DNA from 3 places in the Enterobacter sp. PL_is379 genome. Region 2 is predicted to be linked to each of the others. Evidence: predicted binding sites of a transcription regulator. Region 2 holds the regulator's gene; each other region holds the start of a gene.
The links. Region 2 encodes Fur, which represses iron uptake genes when iron is present. Its sites were predicted from a motif close to ATAATAATGAGAACNACTATCAA; they were not measured.

Region 1 (10,695 bases), on a different contig from region 2:
ATCAGCTCCAGAATGGCGTAAATGCGCTGCGACTCCTCGCGAATGTGCTCCATCGCCGCAATCGCCTGCCGTACGTTATGGCCTCCCTGCTCCGCCACGTTACTGGTACTGAATGCCACCTCCCGAACCTGGCGGGCTTTTTCACTGGTCAGGGTGGCGACAGCCCTCAGTTGTTCCATCGCACTGGCTGCCGTCGCCAGCGAACTTGCCTGGTGATCGGTACGTTCCGACAGCGCGCTGTTGCGTTGTCCTAACGCGCGGGATGCCTCCAGCAGTTGCCCAATATTGGCGCTGACCTGCTCAAGCGTGGCGCGCATGGTGCCCAGCGTCAGGCTGAACGTGCGGGCAAAGGGAGACTCTGCGGGTGCCGCATCGACGGCCAGCGTGAGGTACCCCGGTTCGCGGTTGATCACCCCCGCCAGCCTTGCCACCTCGCTCGCCGAGCGGGCGTCCTGCTCCATACGAATCGCCAACAGCACCAGGATCGCGGTCTGGACCACCACAAACAGCCCGTGGAAAACCACCATATGAAAGCCGGTGTGCATGAACACCACGACGCCGTACAGGTCGTTTTCCTGCAGATAGTTGAACACCAGGTGATGTAATGCGATGACCGCCGCCCCCATCACCAGCGGGCGCCAGTCTCGCCAGGCAAGGAGCGCGGAAAGCAGGACGAAAACCGAGAAATGGTATTCGGTTTCACCTTCGCCCAGATGAATCAGCAGCGCGGAAAATGCCATTAGCACAAACGCAGAGCTCAGGCGGAGTAACAGCGCGCCGGGGAACACCATCGTCAGCAGCGTCGATAAACAGGCCAGTGAAGTGCCGACAATCGCCCCCTGCATGATGTTTTCGTTGATATAGCCCACGCCCAGCGAGATGGCCCACAGCGACCAGATGAGCACCAGTATTAGCCTGTCGGCGCGTCGTCGAATGGCAGAAAGCGAAAACAGATCGTTTTGAGGCGCGTGCGGATACAGCCATGTCATCGTAGCCATAGGGAGTCTCTTGCTGTGCAGGTGAAAAGAGCCTTCGAAGAAGGTTTGTTTTTATTATCTTTTTTAAGCGTAGTGGGGATATTCCCCGACGCCATTTCAGCCAACGATATATTTTAATGGCTCAGCCGAATACTGATATTTACTTAACTATCAATGGATTATTAATTATTGCTTTATTGATAAGGAAATATGAAGAATGGGGATATACAGCAGAAAATAATAACGATGTTGCGTGGCAGAAAACAAAAAAGCTGGCTTTCGCCAGCTTTCGTTCTATTTTTTGGCCGCTTTTTCTTCGCCGACCAGCCCAATCTTCAGGTAACCCGCCTGATGCAGCGTGTCCATTACCTTCATCATGGTTTCATAATCAACGGTTTTATCCGCACGGAAGAAGACCGTGGTGTCTTTCTTACCGCCCGTAAGCTGATCCAGGGCCGGGATGACAGAGTCGGCCGTCACCGGGTCATTGCCGAGGAACATGGATTTATCCGCCTTCACCGACAGGTAGATAGGCTTCTCCGGGCGCGGCTGGGGCTGGCTGGATGAGGCAGGCAGATTTACCTTCACATCCACCGTCGCCAGCGGCGCAGCCACCATGAAGATAATCAGCAGAACCAGCATAACGTCGATAAACGGCGTCACGTTGATCTCATGCATTTCACCGTTATCGTCCAGATTTTCGTTTAGACGCATCGCCATACTATCAACCCACGCGCAGTTTGGACGCCGCGTGCACCGGCTTAACCGAGCTGGCATTCAGGTCGAGATCGCGACTTTGCAGCAGCAGAACCTGCGCGGCAACGTCACCCAGCGTGGCTTTGTAGCTGCCAATCATACGCGCGAAGATGTTATAGATAACCACCGCCGGAATCGCCGCGACCAGACCAATCGCCGTCGCCAGCAGCGCTTCTGCGATACCCGGGGCCACAACCGCCAGGTTGGTGGTCTGGGTCTGCGCGATACCGATAAAGCTGTTCATGATGCCCCAGACCGTACCGAAAAGGCCGATAAACGGTGAGATCGCCCCGATGGTCGCCAGATAACCATTGCCGTGCCCCATGTGTCGGCCAACGGCCGCCACGCGACGCTCCAGGCGGAAACCGGTACGTTCTTTGATGCCTTCGTTATCTTCACTGCCCGCGGAGAGTTCCAGCTCGTTCTGCGCTTCATTCACGAGCAGGGTGGTAAGGCTTTTCGCGTGGAAGGATGAGGTCATGTCTGAAGCCTGATCCAGAGAGCGGGCTTCAGCCAGCTGCTGCTGTTCCCGCTTGAGACGACGCTTCTGCGAAAGCAGCTCGGCGCTCTTGCTGAAGAAGATAGCCCAGGTGACAACGGACGCCAGAATCAGGCCGATCATCACAATCTTAACCACGATGTCAGCATGCTGATACATGCCCCAAACGGAGAGATCCGCCTGCATCAAATTATTACCCACTCTGTATCTCCAGGACGCAAATCACAAAATCTGAACGTAATAATATCAAAACGTCGTCGAATTGATAGTAGTTCTCATTAGTATTTGCATAGTGCCGCAATTTTCGTTCACTTTCCTTGCGCTTACGCAGTAAAAATTTCTTATGCGTTTTTTTGCTAATATTTTCTGCTTATTCGATAAGCCTGCGGGTGCAGTTTTTTCCAATCGTGGTAGTCTGGACGTCCAGACGTATAAAAACAGGGTTAGCGAACATGACAAAGAAGCATCTTGATACCACGCTGGTACAGGCAGGACGCAGCAAAAAATATACTCAGGGATCTGTCAACAGCGTGATTCAACGCGCCTCCTCGCTGGTGTTTGATACCGTTGAGGAGAAAAAAATCGCCACGCGCAACCGCGCGAAAGGCGGCCTGTTTTATGGCCGTCGCGGCACGCTAACCCATTTTTCTCTGCAGGAGGCGATGTGCGAGCTGGAAGGCGGCGCAGGCTGCGCGCTGTTCCCGTGCGGAGCGGCTGCAGTCGCCAACACCATTCTGGCGTTCGTGGAACAGGGCGATCACATCCTGATGACCAACACCGCCTACGAACCCAGCCAGGACTTCTGTACCAAAATTCTCAGCAAGCTCGGCGTGACCACCGGCTGGTTCGACCCGCTGATTGGTGAAGGTATTGCCGAACTTATTCAGCCAAACACGCGCATTGTGTTCCTGGAATCGCCGGGGTCGCTCACCATGGAAATTCACGACGTGCCGGCTATCGTGAAGGCCGTGCGCAGCAAAGCGCCAGAGGCGATCGTTATGATCGACAACACCTGGGCGGCAGGCGTGCTGTTCAAAGCGCTGGACTTCGACATTGATATCTCGATTCAGGCGGCGACGAAGTACCTGATTGGCCACTCTGACGGCATGATCGGTACTGCGGTCTCCAACGCGCGCTGCTGGGATCAGCTGCGTGAAAACGCCTACCTGATGGGCCAGATGGTGGATGCCGACACGGCCTACATGACCAGCCGCGGACTCCGCACGCTGGGCGTTCGCCTGCGTCAGCACCATGAAAGCAGCCTGAAGGTGGCCGAATGGCTGGCGCAGCATCCGCAGGTTGAGCGCGTGAATCACCCCGCGCTACCCGGCAGTAAAGGCCATGAGTTCTGGCAACGTGACTTTACGGGCAGCAGCGGGTTGTTCTCGTTTGTGCTGAAAAAACGGCTGAATAATGACGAGCTGGCAAGCTATCTGGATAATTTTACCCTCTTCAGCATGGCCTACTCGTGGGGCGGTTTTGAATCCCTCATCCTGGCTAACCAGCCGGAACAGATTGCGGCCCTGCGCCCCGGTGGCGACGTGGACTTCAGCGGTACCCTGATTCGACTGCATATCGGTTTAGAAAATGTTGACGATCTGATTGCGGATTTAGCAGCAGGGTTCGAGCGTATCGTGTAGAGTGCTGGCTGAAAATGTACTCCCTGGACGCTTTTATGGACACCGCAAGCGGAAAAGTCTGCATGAGTTGCGCCCGGGATCAAACCCGACGGGCGAATAAGGGAGTACAATAGCGCTATATCTGCTGTTCCACAGGAAAGTCCATGGCTGTTATTCAAGATATTATTGCGGCGCTCTGGCACCACGATTTTGCCGCGCTGGCGGATCCTCACGTCGTCGGTATCGTCTATTTCGTGATGTTCGCAACTCTGTTTCTGGAAAATGGATTACTGCCAGCCTCGTTTTTACCCGGTGACAGCCTGCTTTTACTTGCCGGGGCGTTAATCGGTAAAGGCGTCATGGACTTCACGCCAACGATGGTTATCCTTACCTCCGCAGCCAGCCTGGGCTGCTGGCTGAGCTATCTGCAGGGCCGCTGGCTGGGGAACACGCGCGTCGTCAAAAGCTGGCTGGCGCAGCTGCCGCATAAATATCATCAGCGTGCGACCTGCATGTTTGACCGGCACGGCCTGCTGGCGCTGCTGGCGGGGCGTTTCCTGGCGTTCGTTCGCACCCTTCTGCCGACGATGGCGGGCATTTCCGGCCTGTCGAACCGCCGCTTCCAGTTCTTCAACTGGCTGAGCGCCCTGCTGTGGGTTGGCGTGGTGACGACGCTCGGCTACGCGCTGAATATGATCCCCTTCGTGAAACACCACGAAGATCAGGTGATGACCTTCCTGATGGTGCTGCCGATGTTCCTGCTGGTGGCGGGCCTGGTGGGGACTATCGCAGTGGTGATTAAGAAGAAGTACTGCAGTGCATAATTCAACAAAGCCGGGTGGCGCTATCGCTTACCCGGCCTACGTTTTTCGTCAGACTCCCTGCATCGTTCTTATACGTGATGCATCTTCTCCCGGCGTAACGCCGAAATAGCGCTTAAACTCCCGACTGAACTGCGACGCACTTTCGTAGCCCACCCGCATCGCCGCCGCGCTGGCCTTCATGCCGTCGTGGATCATCAGCATCCGCGCCTTATGCAGCCGGTAGGTTTTGAGGTACTGCAGCGGCGAGGTGCTGGTCACCGATTTAAAATTATGATGAAACGCCGAGACGCTCATGTTCGCTTCCGCCGCCAGCTGGTCGACGCTGAGGTTTTCGGTGTACTGGCTCTCGATACGCTTGAGCACGCGGCTTATCAGGCTGAAGTGGGTCTGTCGGCTCACCAGGGCCAGTAACGCTCCGCCCCCCGGGCCCAGCAGCACGTGGTAGAGAATTTCGCGGATAATCTGCTTGCCCAGAATGCGCGCGTCCAGCGGCCTCTCCATCACGTCCAGCAGACGCTCAATGGCGCAGAGGATCTCTTCCGACAGCGTCGCCGAGTTAATCCCGCTCGACGCCATCGAAGGCTGGAAGAGTTCATCTTCGCCTATCTCCATCAGCAGCTCCTGCAGCTGCAGAATATCGACGTTGACGCGAATACCCGCCAGCGGAACGGCCTCTGTCGCGAAGGTTTCACATTCGAAGGGTAAAGGTACCGTCAGAAGCAGATATTCATTGGTGTCGTAGCGGAACACGCGCTCGTTGATATAGCCAATTTTATGGCCCGAGAAGAGAAAAACGATGCCCGGCTGGTACATGACCGGCGTGCGCGTCCCTGGCTGAGTGCCATAAAGCAGGCGAATGTCAGGAAGCAGGCCACTGACGCCATTTTCGTTATCTATCAGTCTTTTAATCTGCGCAGTGAGCTGCTGGCAGATAGCCTCACGGTTCATCTTGCGTTACTCCGGGTGCGGTTTTCGACGTTGACAGTGTGCGTTGTTTTCCGCGCTTTCTCCAGCGCTCTGTAGAAATGGGCAAGACATCGGCAGGAATGTGCATTGAGGGCGTAGCCCCGGGCGGCCACAATGAGCAGCATCAGGTCGCCCTCTGCGCCACCACGGTTTTTCACCCACTAAAGGGAACGAGCAATGAACAACTTTAATCTTCACACCCCAACCCGCATTCTGTTTGGTAAAGACGCTATCGCCGATCTGCGCGCGCAGATCCCTGCTGACGCCCGCGTGCTGATCACCTACGGTGGCGGCAGCGTGAAAAAAACCGGCGTATTGGATCAGGTTTACAGCGCGCTGGACGGTCTGGACGTTCGTGAGTTCGGCGGCATCGAGCCAAACCCGTCTTACGAAACGCTGATGAACGCGGTGAAAATCGCCCGCGAAGAAAACATCACCTTCCTGCTGGCGGTCGGCGGCGGCTCCGTGCTGGACGGTACCAAATTCATCGCGGCGGCAGCGCACTACGCTGACGGCATCGATCCATGGCACATTCTGGAAACCCGCGGCAGCGACATCAAAAGCGCTATCCCGATGGGCTCCGTGTTGACCCTGCCAGCGACCGGTTCTGAATCCAACAAGGGCGCGGTGATCTCCCGTAAAACCACCGGCGACAAACAAGCATTCATGAACGAACACGTTCAGCCTGTGTTCGCCATTCTGGACCCAGTTTACACCTACACCCTGCCTGCGCGTCAGGTAGCGAACGGTGTGGTCGACGCCTTTGTTCATACCGTTGAGCAGTACGTCACGTATCTGGTGAATGCCAAAATTCAGGATCGCTTCGCGGAAGGCATTCTGCTGACGCTCGTCGAAGAAGGTCCGAAAGCGCTGAAAGAGCCGGAAAACTACGACGTTCGCGCCAACGTAATGTGGGCCGCCACGCAGGCGCTAAACGGCCTGATCGGGGCTGGCGTGCCGCAGGACTGGGCAACCCACATGCTGGGCCACGAGCTGACGGCGATGCACGGTCTGGACCATGCTCAGACGCTGGCCGTTGTGCTGCCTGCCCTGTGGAACGAAAAACGCGACACCAAACGCGCCAAACTGCTGCAGTACGCTGAACGCGTGTGGAACATCACCGAGGGTTCTGACGATGCGCGTATTGATGCCGCCATCGAAGCGACCCGCAGCTTCTTTGAAGGTCTGGGCGTGCCAACGCGTCTGTCTGGCTACGGCCTGGACGGCAGCTCTATCCCTGCCCTGCTGGCGAAACTCGAAGAGCACGGTATGACCCATCTGGGCGAGCACGGCGACATCACGCTGGACGTCAGCCGTCGTATTTACGAGGCGGCACGCTAAGCGTTTTTGTCCCCCCGACTTTCGTTTTTTGACATTTCGTCCAGACTTAATGCACACCCCATCGCCGGAGGAACCCTCCGGCGATGCGCACCTGAAGGAGGAAAAATGGCAAACCAAACCGTAATCAAGCTGCAGGACGGCAACGTGATGCCCCAGCTGGGGCTAGGTGTATGGAAAGCCGGTAACGACGAGGTCGTCTCCGCCATTCATAAAGCCCTGGAAGTCGGCTACCGGTCGATTGACACTGCCGCCGCGTACAAAAACGAGGACGGCGTGGGTACCGCACTGGCCAGCGCCGGTGTCCCTCGCGATGAGTTGTTCATCACCACTAAACTCTGGAACGACGACCAAAAACGTCCCCGCGAAGCCCTGGAAGAGAGCCTGGAAAAACTCCAGCTCGACTTCGTCGATCTCTGGCTGATGCACTGGCCGGTTCCGGCTATCGATCACTACGTTGATGCCTGGAAAGGGATGATTGAACTGCAGAAAGAGGGGCTGGTGAAAAGCATCGGCGTCTGTAATTTCCAGGTTCATCACCTGCAGCGGCTGATTGACGAGACGGGCGTCGCGCCTGTCATTAACCAGATCGAGCTGCACCCGCTGCTGCAGCAGCGTCAGCTTCACGCCTGGAACGCCACGCATAAAATCCAGACCGAGTCCTGGAGCCCGCTGGCGCAGGGTGGCCAGGGCGTGTTCGATCAAAAAATTATCCGCGAACTGGCGGATAAATACGGCAAAAGCCCGGCGCAGATCGTCATTCGCTGGCATCTGGACAACGGCCTGGTGGTGATACCGAAATCAGTCACGCCGTCGCGTATCGCCGAGAACTTCGACGTCTGGGATTTCCGTCTGGACAAAGACGAGCTGGGTGAGATTGCGAAGCTGGATAAGGGTAAGCGGCTTGGGCCGGACCCGGATCAGTTTGGCGGGTAATACCTAAAACGAGCCTGGTCTTCCGCCGGGCTCGTTTTAATCTATAAACCGGACTGACATCTCGCTTCTCCGGGAAGATCAGGCAATGTGCAAATAACGTTATACGCTTTCCCTTCAAGTTTATGTGGCCCACCGAGACCGCCGCCTGCTTCTGCATCATATTCCTTTCCGTTGACACTTATCTGGAGCGGGGTGTGATAAATCCAGTCCATCGGACCTATTGGCAGAAAAAAGATCCACTCATGCTGGCTCTGAAAAGCAAAACGACCGTTGTCGTCAGAAAGCGTTTGCTCCCTCTCTAATGTTATTTTAGCGCCAGAGACTGGCTTACCTGCGCTGTCGATTAGACGTCCTTCCACTTCTGGCTGTGTCTGGCGGTGCATTACACAACCGCATAACGTCAGGCCAATCAGCATCGTTCCTGTTAACTTCCTTATTTTCATTTTTGGCCTCCTATCCTTATGCAGAAAAAAGCCGGGTGGCGGCTGCGCCTTACCCGGCCTACGCGCTGACCTGTAGGCCCGGTAAGCGCAGCGCCACCGGGCATTGTTACAGGTTTAACCGATCTTACGTTTTACGTTCTTCTTCGTTCCCGCCCTACCGTTTGAACGCTGATGCACAATTGGCGTGTGCTTGGTCAGCGCCGGGCGCGTATTGCGGTTCTGGCGACGCGCTTCGCGCATCTCCTCCAGCGTCGGAGCCGGTACCAGGCAGTCGCGGCGCGAGCCGATCAGATGTTTTTTACCCATCTCTTCCAGCGCCTGGCGGATCAGCGGCCAGTTTTTCGGATCGTGGTAACGCAGCAGCGCCTTGTGCAGACGACGCTGTTTATCCCCTTTCGGCACCACCACCTCTTCACTCTTATAGCCAATCTTACTCAGCGGGTTCTTGCCGGTGTAATACATGGTCGTCGAGTTGGCGAGCGGTGACGGATAGAAGTTCTGTACCTGATCCAGACGGAAGCGACGCTGCTTCAGCCACAGCGCCAGGTTCACCATGTCCTCATCGCGCGTGCCCGGGTGGGCGGAGATGAAGTACGGGATCAGGTACTGCTCTTTACCCGCCTGCTTCGAATAGGTGTCGAACAGCTCTTTAAAGCGATCGTAGCTGCCCATGCCCGGCTTCATCATCTTCGACAGCGGGCCTTCTTCGGTATGCTCCGGCGCAATCTTCAGATAGCCGCCGACGTGGTGCGTCGCCAGCTCTTTGATGTAGCGCGGATCTTCCACGGCGATGTCGTAACGTACCCCGGACGCGATGAGGATCTTCTTGATGCCCTTCAGATCGCGCGCGCGGCGGTAGAGGTTGATCGTCGGCTCGTGGTTGGTGTCCATGTGCTCGCAAATGCTCGGATAGACGCAGGAGAGGCGACGACAGGTTTGCTCCGCGCGCGGCGACTTGCAGCGCAGCATGTACATGTTGGCGGTTGGGCCACCGAGGTCAGAAATCACGCCGGTAAAGCCCGGCACAGTGTCGCGAATCGCTTCGATCTCATTGATGATCGACTCTTCCGAACGGCTCTGAATAATACGCCCTTCGTGCTCGGTAATGGAGCAGAAGGAGCATCCGCCGAAGCAGCCGCGCATGATGTTGATCGAGAAGCGGATCATCTCATACGCCGGGATGCGGGCGTTGCCGTACGCCGGGTGCGGCACGCGCTTGTACGGCAGCGCAAAGACGCTGTCCATCTCTTCGGTGGAAAGCGGGATCGCCGGCGGGTTGATCCAGATAAAGCGCTCGCCGTGCTTCTGCATCAGCGCGCGGGCGCAGCCCGGGTTGGTTTCATGGTGCAGAATACGGGACGCGTGCGCGTAGAGCACCTTGTCGGCTTTCACCTTCTCGTAGGACGGCAGCAGCACGTAGGTCTTTTCCCACGGTTTCGGGCGCGGCGGCTGCACGACGATAGCCTTCGCTTCCGCTTTTTTCGGCTCAACCGGCTTGTTATCGGCACACGGCAGATCTTCACCGTACGGGTGTGGGATCGGGTCGATTTTGCCCGGCATATCAATGATGCGGGAATCCACACCGCGCCAGCCCGGCAGCGCCTCTTTTACCATGATCGCGGTATTGCGCACGTCACGGATGCTGCTCACCGGCTCGCCCTGCGACAGACGGTGCGCCACTTCTACCAGCGGACGCTCGCCGTTACCGTAAATCAGCATGTCGGCTTTGGAGTCCACCAGCACCGAGCGGCGAACGGTATCTGACCAGTAGTCATAGTGCGCGGTGCGGCGCAGGCTCGCCTCGATGCCGCCCAGGATCACCGGCACGTCTTTCCAGGCTTCTTTACAGCGCTGGGTATAGACGAGGGTCGCGCGGTCGGGGCGTTTACCCGCCACGTTATCCGGCGTGTAGGCGTCGTCATGACGCAGCTTACGGTCGGCGGTATAGCGGTTGATCATCGAGTCCATGTTGCCTGCGGTCACGCCGAAGAACAGGTTGGGTTTACCCAGACGCATAAAGTCGTCTTTGCTGTTCCAGTCAGGCTGGGAGATGATCCCCACGCGGAAGCCTTGCGCTTCGAGCATACGGCCGCAGATGGCCATGCCGAAGCTCGGGTGGTCAACGTAGGCATCGCCCGTGACCAGAATAATGTCGCAGCTGTCCCAGCCCAGTTGGTCCATCTCTTCCCGGGACATCGGCAGGAACGGCGCCGGTCCAAAGCAGGCCGCCCAGTACTGGGGCCAGGAGAAGAGGTCACGATCCGGCTGGATCAGGGAAATTGCGCTCATAATGCTTCCGAAGAAAAAATAGACAAAAGGAGCGGGATTATACGCTGG
Region 2 (10,695 bases):
CCCTGTGGGAGAGGGCCGGGGTGAGGGCATCAGCCCGCACCCAAACCGCACTTACGCGTTTTTCAGCACTTCGCTGACAATCTCTACCGCTTCTTTCTCAATCTGCTGACGGTGCTCAGCGCCGAGGAAGCTTTCGCAATAGATTTTATACGCATCTTCCGTACCGGATGGACGCGCGGCAAACCAGCCGTTTTCGGTCATCACTTTCAGCCCACCAATGGAGGCACCGTTGCCCGGTGCCGCCGTCAGACGCGCGGTGATCGGGTCACCTGCCAGGGTGCTTGCGCTGACCATCTCCGGAGAGAGTTTGGACAAGGCCGCTTTCTGAGCTGACGTCGCGCTAGCCTGAATACGGTTATAGCTTGGTGCACCAAAGCGTGCCGCCAGATCATTGTAATGTTCCTGCGGGTTTTTACCGGTGACCGCGGTGATTTCCGCCGCCAGCAGGCACATGATGATGCCGTCTTTATCGGTTGACCATGGCGTGCCGTCGAAACGCAGGAAAGAGGCCCCCGCGCTCTCTTCACCACCGAAACCAAAGCTGCCGTCGTGCAGACCGTCAACGAACCATTTGAAGCCCACCGGCACTTCCACCAGCTTGCGGCCCAGCGCCTCGACCACGCGGTCGATCATCGCCGAGGAAACCAGCGTTTTACCGACGGCCACCTCTTTTCCCCACTGCGGACGGTGCTGGAACAGGTAGTTAATCGCAACCGCCAGATAGTGGTTCGGGTTCATCAGCCCGGCAGGAGTGACGATACCGTGACGGTCATAATCCGGGTCGTTCGCAAACGCCAGATCGAATTTATCGCGCAGCGCCAGCAGGCCCGCCATTGCGCACTCGGAAGAGCAGTCCATGCGGATCGCGCCGTCTTTATCCAGGTGCATAAAGCGGAAGGTCTGATCGACGTGATCGTTCACGATGGTCAGATCCAGCTTGTAATGCTCGGCGATACGCTTCCAGTATTCGATACCAGAGCCGCCCAACGGATCCACGCCCAGCTTCAGGCCGGCTTTCTGAATGGCCGCCATATCGACGATATCCGCCAGCCCTTCCACGAACGGCTGAACCAGATCCTGCTCTTTCACGTGGCCGGACGCCATGGCCGCATCCAGAGAGATGCGCTTCACGCCTTTCAGGCCGTCAGCCAGCAAGGCGTTCGCACGATCTTCCACCACTTTGGTGACATTGGTGTCGGCCGGGCCACCGTTAGGCGGGTTGTATTTGATGCCACCGTCTTCCGGCGGGTTGTGGGATGGCGTGATAACGATACCGTCAGCCAGCGCGCCACCTTTTTTGTTGTGTACCAGGATGGCGTTAGAGACCGCAGGCGTTGGGGTGAAGCCATTGTTCTCCTGAACAATGACATCGACGCCGTTTGCAGCCAGCACTTCCACAACAGAGATGAACGCCGGTTCAGACAGGGCATGGGTATCTTTCCCCACGTAGCACGGACCGGTAACGCCGTTTTTAGCGCGCTCTTCCGCAATGGCCTGAGCAATGGCCAGAATGTGCGGTTCGTTAAAGCTGTGGCGCGCCGCGCTGCCGCGGTGACCAGATGTACCAAACTTCACTGCGTGTTCTGCGTTGCCCACGACCGGCTTCAGCACGTAATACTGCGCGGTCAGCTGAGCGACGTTAATCAAATCGCTTTGTTGTGCAGGTTGGCCTGCACGGCTGTGATTTGCCATTACCGGGTCCTTCTGATGCAAGGGTTAAATTGTACCGCAAACCTTTTCAATCAATTCCGCCGGGAACTGCATGGACTGCATGATGTGTTCAATCATGCTGCACTTGCGGCCCGTATTGGTATTGGTGATCACCCAGTACGGGGTGCCAGGAACATGTTTGGGTTTGGTTTGATTGCCATTTTGCAGCAGCGTCTGCTCGTCGCCCGCGAAATAGACGCGAGTACGACCGTGCAGCGACTCGGTCGCTTCAGCAAACGCTTTGTTATCCAGTGAATAAAGTGTAGACAGCACCAGCATAAAGCGGTTAACCGCCTTTTTCTGTTCCGCATATTCATCGGAGAGCAGCAGCTCGCGCATCGCGCGCACTTTATCTTTTGCCGGCGTCACGGCAGGTTTTGCTTGTGCAACAACGCTCGGCTGAGACACGACATCTTTGGTGACTGGGGTAGCAGGCTGTGAAGCGGCGGAAATTTTAAGCATGCGCCGTAAAATGTCGGACGCGCTCTCCCCGATATGCCGCGTCTGGCTGGCAATATACTGATAGAGTTCGTCATCAACTTCGATTGTTTTCATCTTAATCCAGTGCGATATCTTATCTGAATACAAGTCATTGGGATTATAAGGTCAAATCCCAACAGCGGATAGCGTCAAACCAGGTTGGCGGCAAAAGTCAGATTAAACTGGAACCTTGCAGCCGGGCGGCAGAATGGTCAACATGATACCCTAACCTGACATACGTAAAAAAAGAACTTTGCCATGAAATTGAATACCCGAGCGCAAACTGCACAATCGCCGAACAATAATTCTCCCATCGTACTGGTTCACGGGCTTTTTGGCAGCCTGGATAACCTGGGCGTGCTGGCACGCGATCTGGTTACCGACCACGATATTTTACAGGTCGATATGCGCAATCACGGTCTTTCCGGGCGTTCCGACGAGATGACCTACGCGGCGATGGCGCAGGATCTGCTGGATACACTGGACGCACATAGCCTGCAGAAGGTAACGCTGATCGGGCATTCAATGGGTGGTAAAGCGGTGATGGCCCTGACGGCACTGGCCCCGGACCGTATTAGCGGCCTGGTGGTAATTGACGTCGCGCCCGTGGATTATGACGTCCGTCGTCACGACGAGATTTTTGCCGCCATTAATGCGGTCACAGAAGCGGGTGTCGCGACACGCCAACAGGCGGCTGCCGTCATGCGTGAGCATCTTGATGAAGAAGGCGTCGTGCAGTTCCTGCTGAAGTCGTTTGTTGACGGGCAATGGCGTTTTAACGTGCCGGTGCTCTGGGACCAGTACAACAACATCGTGGGCTGGAAAACCGTCCCCGCCTGGCCGCACCCTACCCTCTTTATTCGCGGCGGAAACTCGCCTTACGTAACCGACGCATACCGCGACACGCTGCTGGCCCAATTCCCGCAGGCTCGCGCCCACGTTATTGCCGGTGCCGGGCATTGGGTGCATGCGGAAAAACCTGACGCCGTGCTGCGCGCCATTCGCCGCTATCTTGCTGATACTGCAAATTGATTAAAAAGAAAGCGACTGGAAGGCTGCAGGCGTCCAGTCGTTGGCGTGCCGTTTTTGGTGATGTATGATGGCGCGCTTATCGCCCGGGCATTAGCAGGGCGGCGTGTTTCCCCCGAAGTCTCAGAATCATGGCCAAAGAACAAACGGACCGTACGACACTAGATCTGTTCGCGAATGAGCGTCGCCCGGGACGACCCAAGACGAATCCGCTTTCGCGCGATGAACAGCTGCGTATCAATAAACGCAACCAGCTTAAACGCGATAAAAATCGTGGGCTTAAGCGTGTCGAACTGAAGCTTAACGCCGACGCCGTCGATGCGCTGAACGAGCTGGCCGACGCGCGAAATATCAGCCGCAGTGAACTCATTGAAGAGATGTTGATCGCTCAGCTTGAAACGTTACGCGGCCAGGCATAAGTCTGAAAATCCCCTTTATCGCCCTTTTCATGTAGCACAGAGTGCAGTCCTGCGCGATAGCTGTTTCCGCAGGGTTGCCAGTTCTGCTATTATTGCCCTTATCCGTGGCCGAATTGCGCCACCATACTATTAAGTTTCAAGAGGTTATTTTACTCATGGCAATCATCGGCATTTTCTTTGGCAGTGATACCGGCAATACTGAAAATATCGCAAAAAACATTCAAAAACAGCTCGGTAAAGACGTTGCTGATGTGCATGACATCGCCAAGAGCAGCAAAGAAGATCTGGAAGGCTATGACATTTTGCTGCTGGGTATCCCAACCTGGTACTACGGTGAAGCCCAGTGCGACTGGGATGATTTCTTCCCGACGCTGGAAGAAGTCGACTTCAACGGTAAGCTGGTCGCCCTGTTTGGCTGTGGCGATCAGGAAGACTACGCCGAATACTTCTGTGACGCGCTGGGCACCATCCGCGACATCATTGAGCCGAATGGCGCGGTTATTGTAGGCCACTGGCCGACCGCCGGTTACCACTTCGAAGCGTCTAAAGGCCTGGCCGATGACGATCACTTCGTGGGTCTGGCCATCGACGAAGACCGTCAGCCAGAACTGACCGCCGAGCGTGTTGAGAAGTGGGTGAAGCAGATCCGTGAAGAACTGCACCTGGACGATATTCTGAACGCCTGATTATTTCGCGGCGCAACTGCGGTTGCGCCCATGCCCCAGGTCAAACCGATTAAATTAATCGCTACAATCTTTTAACTTTTTCGCCCAGACCTGTACAATGTCTCCCTGATAAAATGTGGTTTTCCATTGAGCAAGTTTGTTGGTGATACCCCATTTTTATAAGCATATTTTGCCTGAGACTTGCAGTTTTCATTTAGCCATGGCAGTTCTATAATGAGACGCATTATCCCAGGTGCATTTTCTGTCACTTCCTACAGAAGTGAATCGTTTAGCAACAGGACAGATTCCGCATGACTGACAACAATACCGCATTAAAGAAGGCTGGCCTGAAAGTTACGCTTCCTCGGTTAAAAATCCTTGAAGTGCTTCAGGGTCCAGACAATCACCATGTCAGTGCGGAAGACCTTTATAAACGTCTTATCGACATGGGTGAAGAGATTGGGCTGGCTACCGTCTATCGCGTGCTGAACCAGTTTGATGACGCGGGCATTGTTACCCGTCATAATTTCGAAGGCGGTAAATCTGTTTTCGAACTGACCCAGCAGCAGCACCACGATCACCTGATCTGCCTCGATTGCGGCAAGGTCATTGAATTCAGCGATGATTCCATCGAATCACGCCAGCGTGAAATCGCCGCGCGTCATGGCATCCGCCTGACCAACCACAGCCTGTACCTTTACGGTCATTGTGCTGAAGGCGATTGCCGCGAAGACGACCACGCGCACGACGCGAAATAAACAAGTGTTCATACTCTGAGCCAGCCGTAAGGTTGGCTTTTTTTTGCCTAAAAAAATGCCCGGTGGCGCAGCGCCACCGGGCATGATAACAGCGAGTTACTTACTGTTATTGCTTCGAATTTCTTTCCAAATCTGGTCGCAACGCTTCGCCACTTCCTGATCGTTACCGGTTTTACGCGCCTGGATACAGGCCTGGTAATCCATTACGCGGACATTTTCCTGCGTCGCGAACTGCTCATGCGCTTTCTCTTTCTTCAGCACGTTTAGCACGCTCTGACAGGCTTCAATTTTCTCCGGCGAACCTTCCGCAGTATTAATGCAGGCGCTATACGCCTCCTTCAGACGGGAGTCCTCTTTTGGTGCCTGAGTCTGAGCACACGCCACCAGCCCTGATGCCAGCAACGCGACGACTACGATTTTTTTCATCATATACAGTCTCCATACCGGCGGGACTCAGCCCGCCAGTGCGTTTATCAGAAGATGGTGAATGGGGCGATAACCATGAATTTCACGTCACGTTCATCCTGGAAGATGTTGCCGTAACCGCCCGCATAGCTCGGGATATCGGAGTGGTTGTCATACTGGGTGAAGTGCAGTTTGAACATCGTGCCTTTCGCGCGGCCATCCTGCAGGGTATAGATTGCATCCAGACTGTAGGAAGACTCTTTCAGACGATAGTTGGGATCGTAGTAAGCATCCGGTGTTGCCATGTCGGCAGGTTTTGCGTCCCAGGCGTAAGCGTAAGAAGCGCCCACCGCCCAGCCAGGCAGGTTCCAGTTTTTCAGATCGTACATTGCACCGAAGAAGACCGCTTTCTCGCCGTCGGCGTTGAAGTCTGAGCGGTTATCCCACCAGATATCAAGACGGCCGTTGGAGGAGGCGTAGGTCGGAGTCATACGCTGCAGGAAGTAGCCCTGCTGCCCTTCCGCCTTCACCCATGTGCCTTCCAGACGCAAATCAACCTGGCCAACCTTGTAGCCGAAGGTGAGTGCCTGCAGCCACGCGGTGCCGTCATAAATGTCATTGACCCCACCGTTACTGACTTTATCGCGCGTACCGTAGAACTGGTAGCTGGTACTCAGCGGGCTACCCGCGACATCAAACTTATAGCTGGCCTTGGCAAAGTACTGATCGATATAGCCTTGTGCCTGACCAAATGCCGCTTCAAGCACCAGATCGTTTTTGAAGTCGTATTTCGCGCCCAGCGAGTGAAGGTAATCGACTTTGGTTTTTTTATCGTTCTGGTAGAACTTGTCCATCTCGATGTGCCAAGGCGCTTTGTACTCGTTGGTCCACATATAGGAGAAGCTCAACGCACCCGCATCACCGTAGTCAAAGTTAGCCCCCGCTTCCGCACCCTGATAGGTACCCGGCATAAAGCTCCAGTGTGGCGCTAACAGAGTCTGGCCAGTTGGCTGAATATAACCGCCGCGCGCCCATACCGGACCGTATTTAAATTTCGCCGCGGCTTTGTAAAGGCTTATACCGCTCTTATCCCCGGACCAGTCTTCATCATAGGCTTTGTTGCTGGAGGAGAAGGCGATTTCGTTCGGGTGGCCGCTGTCGCCGTTTTCCGCCATTTCAATCGCGGTGAACGCAGCAATATCCAGACCGAACATATCCGCGGCATAGCCTGACTGGAAGTCCAGGTTGGCGTTCCAGGTGGAGTGAGAAAGGTTGGTTTTGTATTTATCTTCAGTGACGTCTTTACGGTCACGCTCACGCTGCCAGTAATAAATACCGCCCGTGAGGGTAGAATCTTCGATGAAACCCGCTGCTTTTGCCTCTGGCGCAATCACCAGGCCCGACATTGCTGTCACACCGGCAATAGCCAGCGCCAGCGCACTACGTTTGCCACTGAACGTACGCATAGATTATTCCTCTTTGACGAATTAAAACGCCTGAAACGGCGTAAATAAAAAAGACCAAATGGTCAGGGGTAGTTTTAAATACCCTCGAATTAACTACCGTCTTTAGGTTATTTTTCGCGACGCGAATTATCAATGCTTTTTAGCGGACAAAAGTCAGGATTATGACGAAGTGCACATAATTGGTAGTGCTTTGTAACATTTACGGGAAGGCGAGGAATGACGGGGAATTATCAGGTATTTCAGTGGGTAGACGTGGAATCTCTTTCCTTTTATGTAACATTTTTGATTTTCGCAATGGCACAAACTTTTTTTAAAAAAATAAGTAGCACCTCATTGACCTGATATTTTCATGACGCCTCTTTAAGCCCTGGCTTAATACTCTGATCGTTAAATAAAAAAACGCCGCACAGTGCGGCGTTTGTCTCTCATTGACCAGAGCAGCAATATTATTCGCCGATCTTCGTCCAGGTATCACGCAGACCTACAGTACGGTTAAATACTGGTTTTTCCGCGGTGCTGTAACGGCTGTCCAGGCAGAAGTAACCTTCACGTTCGAACTGGAACGCTTTGCCCGCTTCAGCGGCTTTCAGAGAAGGCTCCGCATAACCCTGCTTGATCACCAGCGATTCCGGGTTGATGGTCGCCAGGAAGTCTTCCGCCGCACCCGGGTTAGGCACGCTGAACAGACGATCGTACAGACGAATTTCTACCGGCAGCGCGTGGGATGCGCTCACCCAGTGGATAACGCCCTTCACTTTACGGCCGTCAGCAGGATCTTTGCTCAGCGTTTCAGCGTCATAAGAACAGAAGATGGTGGTGATATTCCCTTCCGCATCTTTTTCAACGCGCTCGGCTTTGATGACGTAAGCATTACGCAGACGCACTTCTTTACCCAGCACCAGACGCTTGTACTGCTTGTTGGCTTCTTCGCGGAAGTCAGCGCGGTCAATCCAGATCTCGCCGCTGAACGGCACGTCACGGCTTCCCATTTCCGGTTTGTTCGGATGGTTAGGCATGGAGACCAGCTCGCTTTCACCCTGCGGATAGTTTTCGATGACCAGTTTCACCGGGTCGATAACCGCCATCGCGCGCGGGGCGTTTTCGTTGAGATCTTCACGAATGCAGGATTCCAGGGAAGCCATCTCAATGGTGTTATCCTGCTTGGTCACGCCGATACGTTTGCAGAACTCACGAATAGACGCGGCAGTGTAACCACGACGACGCAGACCAGAAATGGTAGGCATACGCGGGTCATCCCAGCCCTCAACGTGCTTGTCGGTCACCAGCAGGTTCAGCTTACGCTTGGACATCACGGTGTATTCCAGATTCAGACGAGAGAACTCGTACTGGCGCGGATGCACAGGAATGGTGATGTTATCCAGCACCCAGTCGTACAGACGACGGTTGTCCTGGAACTCCAGCGTACACAGGGAGTGCGTAATACCTTCCAGCGCATCGCTGATGCAGTGGGTAAAGTCGTACATCGGGTAGATGCACCACTTGTTACCGGTCTGGTGGTGTTCTGCGAACTTGATACGGTACAGCACCGGATCGCGCATCACGATGAACGGAGACGCCATATCGATTTTGGCACGCAGGCACGCTTTGCCTTCTTCGAAGCCGCCGGCACGCATTTTTTCAAACAGCGCCAGGTTCTCTTCCACGCTGCGATCGCGGAACGGGCTGTTTTTGCCCGGCGCGGTCAGCGTACCGCGGTATTCGCGGATTTCGTCAGCAGACAGCTCGTCGACATACGCCAGACCTTTGTTGATAAGCTCTACCGCATAGGCGTACAGCTGATCGAAATAGTCAGAGGAGTAGCAGATGTCGCCAGACCAGTTGAAGCCCAGCCACTGCACGTCGTTCTTAATGGACTCAACGTATTCGATGTCTTCTTTTACTGGGTTGGTATCATCGAAACGCAGGTTGCACTGGCCCTGGTAGTCCTGGGCAATGCCAAAGTTCAGGCAGATAGATTTTGCATGCCCGATGTGCAGGTAGCCGTTCGGCTCCGGCGGGAAACGGGTATGGATTGTGGTGTGCTTACCACTGGCCAGATCTTCATCGATGATCTGACGAATAAAGTTACTCGGGCGGGCTTCTGCCTCACTCATCGTGGATTCCTCAAAGCGTAAACAACGTATAACGGCGTATGATCTTATAAGCCGGACGTAGTGACAACCCTTAAAACGTCTCTGAAGAAAATAATGGGGGCATTTGCTGCAAAAAAAAGCGGCGGAGGATATCCCCCGCCGCTTAAGGCATGACTCTACTCAGGAGCGATTACTTGCCTTTAATCTCATATAGCGGTGTTTGACCCGCAACAACCTGACCTTTCGCCTGGATAACCAGACCGCTGAAGTCGTCAATGTTGCTGCAAACCACCGGGCTTATCATGGAGCGTGCGTTGGCGTTCAGGAAGTCCAGATCCATTTCCAGAATCGGCTGCCCTGCCACCACTTCAGCGCCCTCTTCCACCAGGCGAGTAAAGCCCTGACCGTTCAGCGCAACGGTATCGATACCCATATGGACAACGATCTCCGCACCATTTTCGGTTTCGAGGCAGAACGCGTGGTTGGTGTTGAAGATTTTCACGATGGTGCCGGCCGCCGGAGACACAACGGTTTTTTCCGTTGGTTTCACCGCCACACCGTCACCGACCGCTTTGCTGGCGAAGGCTTCGTCAGGCACTTGCTCAATCGCAACGACTTCACCGGTTACCGGTGAAACCAGCGCGGCTACCGTTTTGGCGTTGGGTACTGCCTGCGGTTTTGCAGCCGCTGGCGCGGCGGCAGGTGCGGCAGAAGCTTCTGCTGCGGCTACCGGACCGGTGGTTTTCATGGCGTTAGCAATTTTCTCTGCCACGAAGCCAACGATAATCTGCACGCTGGTTTTGTTCAGGCGGATAACACCGGAAGCACCCAGACGTTTGGCCAGCGCTTCGTTCACCAGGGAAGAATCTTTCACGTTCAGACGCAGACGGGTGATACAGGCGTCGATACCGGTCAGGTTGTCAGAACCGCCAACAGCGGCGATGTACTGACGCGCCAGACCTGAAACGTCCTGATCCTGAGCACCGCTCACGTTCACATCCTGACCATCCGCTTCGCTACCGGCCACGGCCAGCTCACGACCCGGGGTCATCAGGTTGAATTTGGTGATAGTGAAACGGAACACCATGTAGTAGATCGCGAAGAACACCAGACCTTGTGGAATCAGCATCCACCAGTGTGTTGCCAGCGGGTTACGGGAAGAAAGCACCATATCCACCAGACCCGCACTGAAGCCGAAACCGGCAATCCAGTGCATGCTGGCAGCGATGAACACGGAGATACCGGTCAGCACAGCGTGGATCACATACAGAACTGGCGCCACGAACATGAAGGAGAACTCCAGCGGCTCGGTGATACCGGTGAAGAAGGCCGCGAACGCCCCCGCCATCATGATACCCAGCACTTTCGCTTTGTTCTCTGGACGTGCGCAGTGGTAGATAGCCAGCGCAGCTCCCGGCAGACCAAACATCATGATCGGGAAGAAGCCAGCCTGGTAACGACCGGTGATACCGACAACCGCTTTACCTGCTTCGATGGACTGTGCGCCACCCAGGAAGTTAGGAATATCGTTAATACCGGCAACATCGAACCAGAATACAGAGTTCAGCGCGTGGTGCAGACCGACCGGGATCAGCAGACGGTTAAAGAACGCGTACACGCCCGCACCGACAGAACCCAGTTTCTGGATGTGCTCACCGAAGTTCACCAGA
Region 3 (10,695 bases), on a different contig from region 2:
TACGCACCCCCTGTCGCCAGTTCCAGCGGCGGCAGGTGACGCCGAGGTTGTCGCGCCAGATAACCTCGCCTGGTTCAGGATGTTCCACCACTGGTTGTCCCTCTTTAAAGGTATCAAACGGCTCGCTGCCGTCGGCCAGCGTCAGACGCGGCGCACCCGAGTACGCCGCGAGATTTTCACCACCCACCGGAATGGCATAGCGAATGCTCACCGCGTTATAGATATCCACCACCGGATCCAGCGACGGCAGCGAACCGTCTTTCAGTACCCGCTTGCGCAGGGCCGCGGCGGAACAGGGCGTGCGTTTCGGTTTCGCGCCGAAGGCTTTAAACACCTCATCCCAGTCTGAAAGGTGTGCATCAGCCCACGGCACATCATCATTCAACATCTGCTGGCAGGCCTGCGCCAGCGCGGCGGGCGCTACCTCCGGGTGGGTAATCGGCGCAGCTTCAACCAGAATGCTCAGCGCCCGAAAGCCTGGGGCAATCCCGGCAAGACGCGAATCTATTGACGGCGTAACGAGAGACATAAATAATCCTGTATTGACTGTTTTATACCATGGTAGTGACCAATGACTGATAAAGTCAATATAATGACTGATTCGGGTGCCGATGTTGCCCAGGTAAGCCTGGCCGTGGCGAACCGCATCCGCAACTGGCGTAAAGAGAAAAAGCTGTCGCTGGACGAGCTGTCCCGCCGCGCCAGCGTCAGCAAAGGGATGCTGGTGGAGATCGAAAAGGGCGCAGCCAATCCCAGCATCGCCATTTTGTGCAAGCTGGCCGCCGCGCTCGGCATCTCCGTGGCGGATATCGTCAACGTCTCCAGCGAGCCGCTGGTACACGTTATCGAAGAAGAGGCGATTCCGGTGCTGTGGCAGGGCGCGCTGGGTGGACGCGCCAGACTGCTGGCGGGTACCGCGGGACCTGACATGATTGAGTTATGGCAGTGGGAGATGCAACCGGGAGAACGTTTTACCTCCCCGGGGCACCCGGCGGGAACCTTTGAGCTGCTGCACGTAAACGAGGGCGTGTTAACGCTGACGGTGGATGAGACGGTGACCCAGGTTAACGCTGGTGCGTCGGCGGTGGCGAAAACGGAAGCGTCGCACGGCTACGCCAATGAAAGCGATACCGTGCTTCGCTTCACCATGACGGTGGCGGAGTTTCACCGATAAAAAACTGCCGGGTAGCGTAACGCCACCCGGCGTTGATTACGCCTCTTCCACGCTCACCCGCAGCGCTGCCAGCGCTTTACGCGCCGCTTTCAGCACCTGCTCACACTGCTCAATCGTCAGCGTCAGCGGCGGTTCAATGCGGATGGTTTTCGAGTTGTTGAGCGTTCCGGCCACCAGCACCCGCTGGCGGAACATCTCGCTCGCGAAGCTATAGCCGGTTTCGTTATCAATAAACTCAATCGCCATCAGCATCCCTTTCCCACGCGCGTCCTGCACCAGGTCCGGATACTCCCGGCCTAGCTGACGGAAGCCGTCCAGCAGCATGTCGCCTTTCTGCTCCGCCTGCGCGGGCAGGTTTTGCTCCAGCAGCACGTTGATGGTCGCCAGCGCGGCCGCACAGGCCAGCGGGTTACCGCCAAAGGTGGTGGTATGCAGGAACGGATTGTCGAACAGCACCGAGAAGACCTCCTCGGTGGCCACCGTCGCGCCAATCGGCATCACGCCGCCGCCGAGCGCCTTCGCCAGGCACAGGATGTCCGGCTGCACGTTTTCGTGCTCGCAGGCAAACATCTTGCCGGTGCGCCCCATCCCGGTCTGGACTTCGTCGAGGATCAGCAGCGCGCCAAACTCATCGCACAGCTGACGCACGGCGGGCAGATAGCCCTGCGGAGGGAGGATCACGCCGCCTTCGCCCTGAATCGGCTCCAGGATCACCGCCGCCACGTCATCGCCGGTCTTGCGGCATTCGCTCAGCGCGGTGCGCATGGCGTTGATGTCGCCAAACGGCACGTGGCGGAAGCCCGGCAGCAGCGGCATAAACGGTTTGCGGAAGGTGGATTTGGCGGTAGCAGACAGTGCGCCCAGGGATTTCCCGTGGAACGCGCCGCTGGTGGCGATAAAGGTGAATTTCCCGCGCGGCGACTGGTACGCTTTGGCGAGTTTAATCGCCGCTTCGACCGATTCCGTGCCGCTGTTGCTAAAGAAGCTGTACTTCAGTTTGCCGGGCGTTAAGGCCGCCAGCGTTTTCGCGAGCATGGCGCGAAGCGGGTCGAGCAGTTCCTGGCTATGGAGAGGTTGTTTCGCAAGTTGATTCTGTACGGCGGAAACCACAACTGGATTACGGTGCCCCACGTTGAAAATTCCAAAACCTCCCAGGCAATCGATAAACTCCTGTCCCTGGGTGTCGACAAGCGTGTTCAGACTTCCCGCTTGCCACTCTACGGCTCCGTAATCCCCGCCGGCGGTAACAGATTTGCGATACTCCAGAAACCCTGGATTGACGTGCTCTTTAAAGTAATCGATGACCTCTCGGTTAAGTTGTTTCATCTCCTCATGATCGAGCGTTCGCTTCTCAATGAGATTCAGTGCGTGCGCGGTACAGGCAAGAGCCGAGGCGCTGGAAGGTAACCTGTTCAAAATGTGCTCCCGGGGATCGCGTATCACATGATACTGAGTTAAGTATTGCAGGGATTACGCCACTTCAGATGACTTAACGAAAATCGGGATAAACGCCAGGTTAAAATAATGTTGCACAATATTTAATCATGCCGGAGCAACCGAAACGGGATTTAGCGGTACAGGAAAGAGAGGATAAATGAGGACGGGAACGCGCAGCTGCACTAAAGAAGTGCATTCGCTGCAACTTAAGTGGGCGTTAACGGGTCATGCTTTACAGGTAATTTCTTTACGAAAGTATTTGAAATCAATGAATTAAAAAATCGTACAAAAAGTATGGTTTAAGTCAAATCTGCGATCTCCATCAAGTTTAACAACTAAAGATAAATTGTTTACCGCCGAAAAAACATTGACCCACAAAATTAACATTCAAATAACCTGCAAGGGATGCCCACGATGTCCTCTCCAACCTATGTCACCCAGAATGAATATCCTCTGGACGATGACACCACCTTAATGTCTACCACAGACGTCCACAGCTATATAACACACGCCAACGACACCTTTGTGCAGGTGAGCGGCTACCAGCTCGATGAGCTGACGGGCCAGCCGCACAATATGGTACGCCATCCCGATATGCCAAAAGCCGCGTTTGCCGATATGTGGTACACGCTGCAGCAGGGCGAGCCGTGGAGCGGGATTGTCAAAAACCGGCGCAAAAACGGCGACCACTACTGGGTGCGTGCGAATGCGGTACCGATGGTGCGCCGGGGGCAGGTGACGGGCTATATGTCCATTCGTACCAAAGCCACAGCGGAAGAGATTGCCACCGTGGAGCCGCTCTACCGGGCGCTGAACGACGGGCGCTGTAAAAAACGTATTCATAAAGGGCTGGTGGTCGGAAAGGGCTGGCTGGGCAAACTGCCGGCAATGCCGCTGCGCTGGCGCGTGCGCAGCGTGATGGCGGCGCTTTTTGCCGTACTCGCCGCCACGCTGGTCGCGACCTCCGCCGGGTGGATGCCTCTCGCCGCTGCCGCGGTGGTGATGCTGCTGGGGACGCTGCTGTTTGAGCAACAGATTGTCCGCCCGGTAGAGAATGTAGCGCGACAGGCGCTGAAGGTCGCCACCGGCGAGCGTAACAGCGTGCAGCACCTGAACCGCAGCGACGAGCTGGGGCTGACGCTGCGTGCGGTCGGGCAACTGGGCCTGATGTGCCGCTGGTTGATCAATGACGTGTCGAGCCAGGTGGTGAGCGTCCGTGACGGCAGCGACAGGCTGGCGCAGGGGAATGAAGATCTGAACGATCGTACGCGTCAGACCGTCGCGAACGTGCAGCAGACCGTCGTGACAATGAACCAGATGGCCGCGTCCGTTCAGAGTAACTCCGAAACCGCCGCCGAGGTGGACAAACTCTCCGTGGCCGCGAGCAGCGCGGCAACGAAAGGGGGCAATGCGATGCAGACCGTCGTTAAAACGATGGATGACATTGCCGACAGCACGCAGCGAATTGGCTCGATTACCTCTCTGATTAACGATATCGCTTTCCAGACCAATATTCTGGCGCTGAACGCGGCGGTTGAAGCGGCAAGGGCAGGCGAGCAGGGCAAAGGTTTTGCCGTGGTCGCGGGCGAAGTCCGTCATCTCGCCAGCCGCAGCGCCAGTGCGGCTAATGATATTCGTAAACTTATTGATGCCAGCGCCAGCAAGGTGCAGTCCGGCTCTGAGCAGGTTCACGCTGCGGGCCGTACGATGGATGATATCGTTGTGCAGGTGAAAAACGTGACGCAGCTTATCGCCCAGATCAGCCACGCGACCTCCGAGCAGGCAACCGGACTGTCAGAGTTGACCCGCGCGGTGGCTGAACTCGACAGCATCACGCAGAAGAATGCCGACCTGGTTGAGGAGAGCGCCCACATTTCTGCGATGGTGAAGCATCGCGCCGGACGCCTTAAGGATGCGGTGACTGTGCTCCATTGAGTCAATAATGTTCCGGAAAAGCCGTTTATTCCGTAAGGAATAAGCGGCGTTTTATTTTCCGGATGTGATTATTAATGTATTTTATTGTTAAGTTAATATTAAATAACTAAAGAAAGTGCATCAGTTATTTATTCCTGCCTAAGTCAGTTCTTCAGAATCCTGTTTCAAAAATACCTCGTTTGACGGTCTGGTAACGATCGATGAAGCAATATTAATAGCCTGCACCTATGCATTGTGAGGGTTATGAAATAAAAAAACGATCAAAGTCATAAAGTTAGCCAATCCGTTACCGATAACAGCGATCGTCTGAGAAATAATCACATCGATGGAGAAAATATGTTCTTACATGACGTAAAGATCGGCACGAAATTATTTCTGGCGTTTGGATTCTTTATTGTCCTGATGGCGATCAGCGCGAGCCTGTCTCTGCTGAGTCTGAACCGGGCTAATAACGGGATGCAATCCATTATTACCAGTGATTATCCGACCACGGTAAAAGCGAACCAGTTAATCGATAACTTCCAGGAATTTATTAGCACGCAACAGCTGATGCTGCTGGATGAGCAGGGTACCTACACGGGGCAATCGCAGCAGCGCCTGAAAGAGATCAGCGAGCACATCACGGTGATCCTCGGCGAGCTTAACAACGCGCTGCAGGATCAAAAGTCTCAGCAGGTGCTGGCGGATATCCGCAGCGTGCGCCAGCAGTATCTGGACTCGCGCTACCGCATTTTGCAGGCGGTGCAGAACAACAATCGTGCGGGCGCTATTCAGGAGATGATGACCACCACCCTCGCCGTGCAGCAGGCTTATAAAGCGAAGGTGAAGGAGCTGATTACGATTCAAAACAGCGAGATGCAGAGTGCAGGGGCGCAGGTGGAAGGAGATTTCAGGTCTAACCGCCTGCTGCTGATCCTGATCACGCTCTTTAGCGTCGTGGCAGGCAGCCTGATTGGCTGGTTTATCGTGCGCGCTATCACACGTCCGCTCGGCGAGGCGGTGCATTTTGCAAAAGCCATTTCAGAGGGCGATCTGACGGGCAGCATCACGCCGCACGGCAAAGACGAAACGGGTCTGCTGCTGCATGCGCTGATGGAGATGAAGACGCGACTGTTGGACATTGTGCAGCAGGTGCAAACCGGCTCGGAGAATATCTCCAGCGCAGCCGCGCAGATTGTCGCCGGGAACCAGGATTTGGCCGCGCGCACGGAAGAGCAGGCAAGTTCTGTCGAACAGACCGCCGCCTCGATGGAGCAGATCACCGCGACGGTGAAAAATACTGCCTCGCATACCGGGGAAGCGACCAACCTTTCGGCCGATGCCGCCACGGTGGTCAAAAACAACGGTGAGATGATGAAGCAGGTGACCAGCAAAATGCGCCTGATTAACGAAACATCGAACCGGATGTCCGACATTATCGACCTGATCGACGCCATTGCGTTCCAGACCAACATTCTGGCGCTGAACGCGGCGGTGGAAGCGGCGCGCGCCGGCGAGCACGGACGCGGCTTTGCGGTGGTGGCCGGTGAGGTTCGCCAGCTTGCCCAGAAGAGCGCGTCGTCTGCCAGCGAAATCCGGGAGCTGATTGAGAGCTCCACCAGCCAGACCCAGGACGGGATGAACCTTGTCGAAAAAGCGAGTGGGCTGATCAACGGGATGGTGGGCAACGTGGAGGAGATGGACGTGATTCTGCGGGAAATTCGCCAGGCCAGCCACGAGCAGACGGAAGGTATCTCGCAGATTAACAGCGCGATTGGCCTGATTGACGCCACCACCCAGCAGAACTCCGCGCTGGTGGAGGAGTCTGTGGCTGCGGCGGCATCGCTTAACGAACAGGCGATGCACCTGAAAGAGCTGGTACGCGTCTTCCGCGTGAGCGAGCACGCACCGGCTTAATCCAGCTGGGAGATCTCCAGCGCCGCGCGGTCAATCACGCCGATGATCTGCTTGAGCTGCGCGTCGCTGAGCTCTCCCTGGTTCACCTTCAGGTCTAACACCGCTTTGAAGTTATCCAGCGCCCGCTTCATCTGCGGGTTTTTGCGCAGCTGAAAACCGACGCTGCGCGCTTTGATACGCACCTGGATCTGTTCCAGCTGTTCCCGGTTTTCATCCAGCCAGCGCTGTCCTTCAGCGGTAATCGCAATGCGCTTACGCCCGCTCTCTTCTTCCGTAATGGTGATAAATGTCTGATCCTGAAGATAATCCAGGGTTGGGTAGATGACGCCTGGGCTCGGGGTGTAATTCCCCTGGGTCAGGTTTTCAATTTCTTTGATCAGCTCGTAGCCGTGGCTCGCGCTACGGGTCAGGATATCCAGAATCACCAGCCGCAGATCGCCGTGGCCAAAAAAGCGCGGTCGGCGCCCGCCGCTGTCGTGTTCGTGTCGCATAACAGGTCCTTTAATTGATATATCTAAACTATATCTAAGATATATTCAAATGCAATCTAAAAGATCTTGCATTTTTCCTTATTAGTAATCATTATCATTTGAAAATTGATTTAGATATATCGTATTCACCAGAAAAGGGTCTAAAAATGGCATCTACTCGTTATCCACAGCGTGTTCGTAATGACCTGCGTTTTCGCGAGCTGACGGTGCTCCACGTTGAACGCGCCAGCGCGGGTTTCCAGCGCATTGTTTTAGGCGGCGAGGCGCTGGAGGGCTTTAGCTCCCGCGGTTTCGACGACCATACCAAAGTCTTTTTCCCGGCACCCGGGACGACGTTTACGCCGCCGGTGGTCACCGATGAAGGCATCGACTGGGGCGACGGCGTGCGTCCGCAGGCGCGCGACTATACGCCGCTCTACGATGAGGCAAATCATGAACTGGTTCTCGATTTCTTCATTCATGACGGCGGCATTGCCAGCAGCTGGGCGGTCGAGGCGAAAGCGGGCGACAGGCTGACCATCGGCGGCCCGCGCGGTTCGCTGGTGGTGCCGGAGGATTACGCCTGGCAGCTGTACGTGTGCGATGAATCCGGCATGCCCGCGCTGCGTCGACGCTTAGAAAGCATTGCTAAACTGCCGGTTCGCCCGGAGGTTCATGCGGTCGTGACGGTCAGGGACGAATCTTATAAAGACTATCTGGCGCACCTGAGCGGGTTCAATATCACCTGGGTAGTGGGCCACAACGCGCAGGCGGTCGCAGACCATCTGGCGGCGCTGACCGTTCCGGGGGAAGACTACTTCATCTGGCTGACCGGGGAAGGGAAGGTGGTGAAAACGCTGAGCCGTCAGTTTGAAACCGACGCGATTGACCCGCAGCTGGTGCGTGCCAGCGCATACTGGCACGCCAAATAATCAGGCGGCGGAATCCAGCTGCGCTTCGTTCACCTGATGTTCGAGCGAGGCGCGGACCTCGTGCAGCGCTTTCTCCTGCTGAGCGAAGTACGCTTCCATATTATTGAGCGACGAGACCAACAGCCAGGACTCCTCTTTCTCCAGTTCCGCCAGCTCGTTCACTAAAATGTCGATCTGCTCGCGGACCTGCGCCATTTTTTTGCGGATACGTTCCAGATCGTTCAGCCTGTCGCTGGCCATCAATGGCTCGAAGCCCTGTTGCAGGCGGGCTACCAGCGAGCGAATGGCTTTCACATCGCCGCGCTGCTTCGCCTGGTTAAGCTGCACCATCATGCTGTTGGCTTCTTCTTTCAGATCGTCCGCCACCAGATCCGGGTGGCAGAGCTTGCTCGCCTGCCGCCAGAGACGCTTGAGCTCGTTCTGGTCTTCTTCCGAAAGATGCTTACCTTTGCGCAGCCGCACTTCGGCATCGTGATGCTGTTCGCGATACTTCTCGTACTCTTCGTTCGCCTCGTCGCGCGCCTGACGCGCAGGCTCCTCTTCGCGCGTTAAGCCGCTCTCCAGCTCCAGCGCTTCGGCCAGCAGGTTGGCAATCAGATTGCTTTGCTGTTCCAGATGCTTACGCGCCTCAGCGGCCTGGACGGAGTCGGCCGGGAGATCGCGCCAGCGCTGGGTGAGCGTCGCCAGCACCTCTACCGCCTGCGCCATATAGTGCTGGCAGCGACGGTAATCTTCCTCGCGACGACGCGCTTCCGCCTGCTGACGACGCAGGTTTAGCTCCGCCAGGGTTTTACGCAGGGCGAGGATCTGCTGCATCAGCGGCCCAAGGCGGGAAAAATAGAGATCGTTAAACTCATCAAGCTGCTGCACGCGGGCGTTGCGGCGGTCAATCAGATCGCGCAGACGCTCTTCCAGCGCCTTCAGCTCCAGCTTGCTGGCGGCCACCTGCGGGTCGCGCCACGGGGTGACGGCACGCTGGCCCTGCAGCCAGGCGGTAATGGCCGCCATCGCAGCGGTGTAATTCTTCTCCTCAAGCGCCACGACGATTGCCTGTAGCTCATCGTCAAACGCTTCATTTTTCAGGCGTGTCAGCTGGCTCTGGATGATGTCGTCATCTTCCAGTTCAATGGCATTTTTAATGATTTCTAGCCGTTTGATCGGTGTGCTCATGATGCCTTTCGCTTTGGCGCTTAAGTATTTGAGTTAAGGTTAGTTGTTGTAAAAGCTACAGGAAATAATACACACGGATGATGATCGGCGCGATGGGGGATTTCTTTAGTTTTGCAGTTTGTGACGTGGGGAAGTGAGCAGGAGCCTGTAAGGTGGAGGGTGAGAATAGCTCCGTTTCCTGCTCTACCTGTGAAACCATTCTTGGCTATGGGCTTTGCAGTTCCTTCAACGCGCCTTGTGCGGCATTCTCAATCTGATTGCAGAACGCTTTACCGCCTTCGGGACAGCTATCCGTGGCGTTTCTCACGACTTTATCGAGCTCGCGATCGTTCGTGGTCGTATCGATGTGATTAATCATCCATGACTCAAAAGCGCGATCGTTTACAGATAGCTGCATGAGTTGATGGGAGGTCTTCCAGTTGTTGGCTAACAGCCCGACAATAGTCGCTGATATCCCTTCTGCGATATATCCCTCATCACACTGTCTGTAATTTTTGTAAAAAGAATGGATGCCTTGCCAGTCCTGAATGGCAGAGGCTGCGTTATCTGCCTTGTCCATTTCTTCAACAGAAGTACAGTTATTTGCATAAGCCACGTGCGATATCACTAACATAATCAAAAACAGCTGCATCGTTTTCATATCAAGTTCATTCCCGGTGGGATATAGATATTTTCAAATTTCTGCGTCGCACTCATAGCCGAGCAGCCGCTGTTATTTGATACGGTGATGGTTGAAAGGGAGGATTTAGCCATGTGCTCTTTTATTTTTGGATAAACTGGAGTGATATGTAGTTTATTATTTAATGGTTCAAAGATTAAGCGCTCAGAAGAGCGCTTGTTATAATATGATGCTAACGTTTTGAGTCCTTATCCTTTTCTTGCTTAACCTCATTGATTACATCGAGCATATTGCTTAAGCATTCTCTTGCTGGGGAGCCCGCTTTCTCCAATGCTGGTTTAGCCTTTGCTAAATAGGTTTCAACCTCCGCATTAGTGCTGTGTATCATCATCGGTATGCTACATATCAAAGTGGTTCCAAACCGTTGCTGTAAAGGGTCTGGGTTCAACTCAAATTGATTGGTGACATTCAGCACTAATTCTGGGGCGCGGATAAGCGCCATGCTGATGGCGGTCGCCAACTGTTCAGCATGCTCGTCATCCAGATTATCACCAGTGCTTTTAATCTTCGCTGGTAATGCCTGAATAGCTGCCATGTCAGCGCTGGACACCAGCTTAATATAGGTTATCCAGTCACTCTCTGACGCTATACAGGAAGCCGTAAGAATGCAGGTAATTAGAGAAAACACGTACTTTTTCAACGAACTACCTCAAGCGTACGATCTGACGAAAGAATTATTTTAGAGCGAATGTGAGGTCCCATGATAATGCAGCCCTCTGATGCAAAACCAGGAATGGCTGGTGCCTTTTTCTCACCATGGATGCGAAACAGCGATCGCCCATAGCTCTCACCAGAGGTTTGTTTGAGGTTAATTGTCATTGGCCCCCTTGAGGATGTATGGCCTCCTATGCGATACGTTCCGCGTGGTAATGGTCCCATCCCCTTAACGTGCTGACGGTCTGGATTATTTTTGTTTGTCAGGTTTCCGGAATACCCTGTGCCAATAAGTTTACCTTTATGCCACAGTTCACCGGTACTTTGGTAGTAGGTCCATGCCATGAG

Region 1: the regulator Fur is predicted to act here: its motif matches at 2,495-2,517, upstream of exbB (tol-pal system-associated acyl-CoA thioesterase).
Region 3: the regulator Fur is predicted to act here: its motif matches at 7,009-7,031, upstream of AC0TOY_RS06605 (siderophore-interacting protein).

The regions. Positions count from the first base shown of each region.
Region 1 covers NZ_JBVPGT010000031.1:62,853-73,547, reverse strand. The annotation lists gene AC0TOY_RS16770 (methyl-accepting chemotaxis protein) at 1-998, opposite strand, end outside; gene exbD (TonB system transport protein ExbD) at 1,272-1,697, opposite strand; gene exbB (tol-pal system-associated acyl-CoA thioesterase) at 1,702-2,433, opposite strand; gene metC (cystathionine beta-lyase) at 2,685-3,872, shown strand; gene yghB (DedA family general envelope maintenance protein YghB) at 4,016-4,675, shown strand; gene AC0TOY_RS16745 (AraC family transcriptional regulator) at 4,724-5,623, opposite strand; gene yqhD (alcohol dehydrogenase) at 5,819-6,982, shown strand; gene dkgA (2,5-didehydrogluconate reductase DkgA) at 7,088-7,915, shown strand; gene AC0TOY_RS16730 (transthyretin-like family protein) at 7,957-8,358, opposite strand; gene AC0TOY_RS16725 (YgiQ family radical SAM protein) at 8,473-10,647, opposite strand.
Region 2 covers NZ_JBVPGT010000033.1:127,578-138,272, reverse strand. The annotation lists gene pgm (phosphoglucomutase (alpha-D-glucose-1,6-bisphosphate-dependent)) at 52-1,692, opposite strand; gene seqA (replication initiation negative regulator SeqA) at 1,717-2,265, opposite strand; gene ybfF (esterase) at 2,449-3,222, shown strand; gene ybfE (LexA regulated protein) at 3,351-3,638, shown strand; gene fldA (flavodoxin FldA) at 3,794-4,324, shown strand; gene fur (ferric iron uptake transcriptional regulator) at 4,615-5,061, shown strand; gene chiQ (ChiQ/YbfN family lipoprotein) at 5,158-5,487, opposite strand; gene chiP (chitoporin ChiP) at 5,535-6,932, opposite strand; gene glnS (glutamine--tRNA ligase) at 7,379-9,046, opposite strand; gene nagE (N-acetylglucosamine-specific PTS transporter subunit IIBC) at 9,216-10,695, opposite strand, start outside.
Region 3 covers NZ_JBVPGT010000024.1:184,436-195,130, forward strand. The annotation lists gene AC0TOY_RS06575 (B3/B4 domain-containing protein) at 1-529, opposite strand, end outside; gene AC0TOY_RS06580 (helix-turn-helix domain-containing protein) at 572-1,174, shown strand; gene ygjG (putrescine aminotransferase) at 1,211-2,590, opposite strand; gene AC0TOY_RS06590 (methyl-accepting chemotaxis protein) at 3,026-4,546, shown strand; gene AC0TOY_RS06595 (methyl-accepting chemotaxis protein) at 4,883-6,442, shown strand; gene AC0TOY_RS06600 (PadR family transcriptional regulator) at 6,439-6,933, opposite strand; gene AC0TOY_RS06605 (siderophore-interacting protein) at 7,080-7,844, shown strand; gene AC0TOY_RS06610 (coiled-coil domain-containing protein) at 7,845-9,014, opposite strand; gene AC0TOY_RS06615 (hypothetical protein) at 9,220-9,654, opposite strand; gene AC0TOY_RS06620 (hypothetical protein) at 9,866-10,228, opposite strand; gene AC0TOY_RS06625 (tlde1 domain-containing protein) at 10,330-10,692, opposite strand.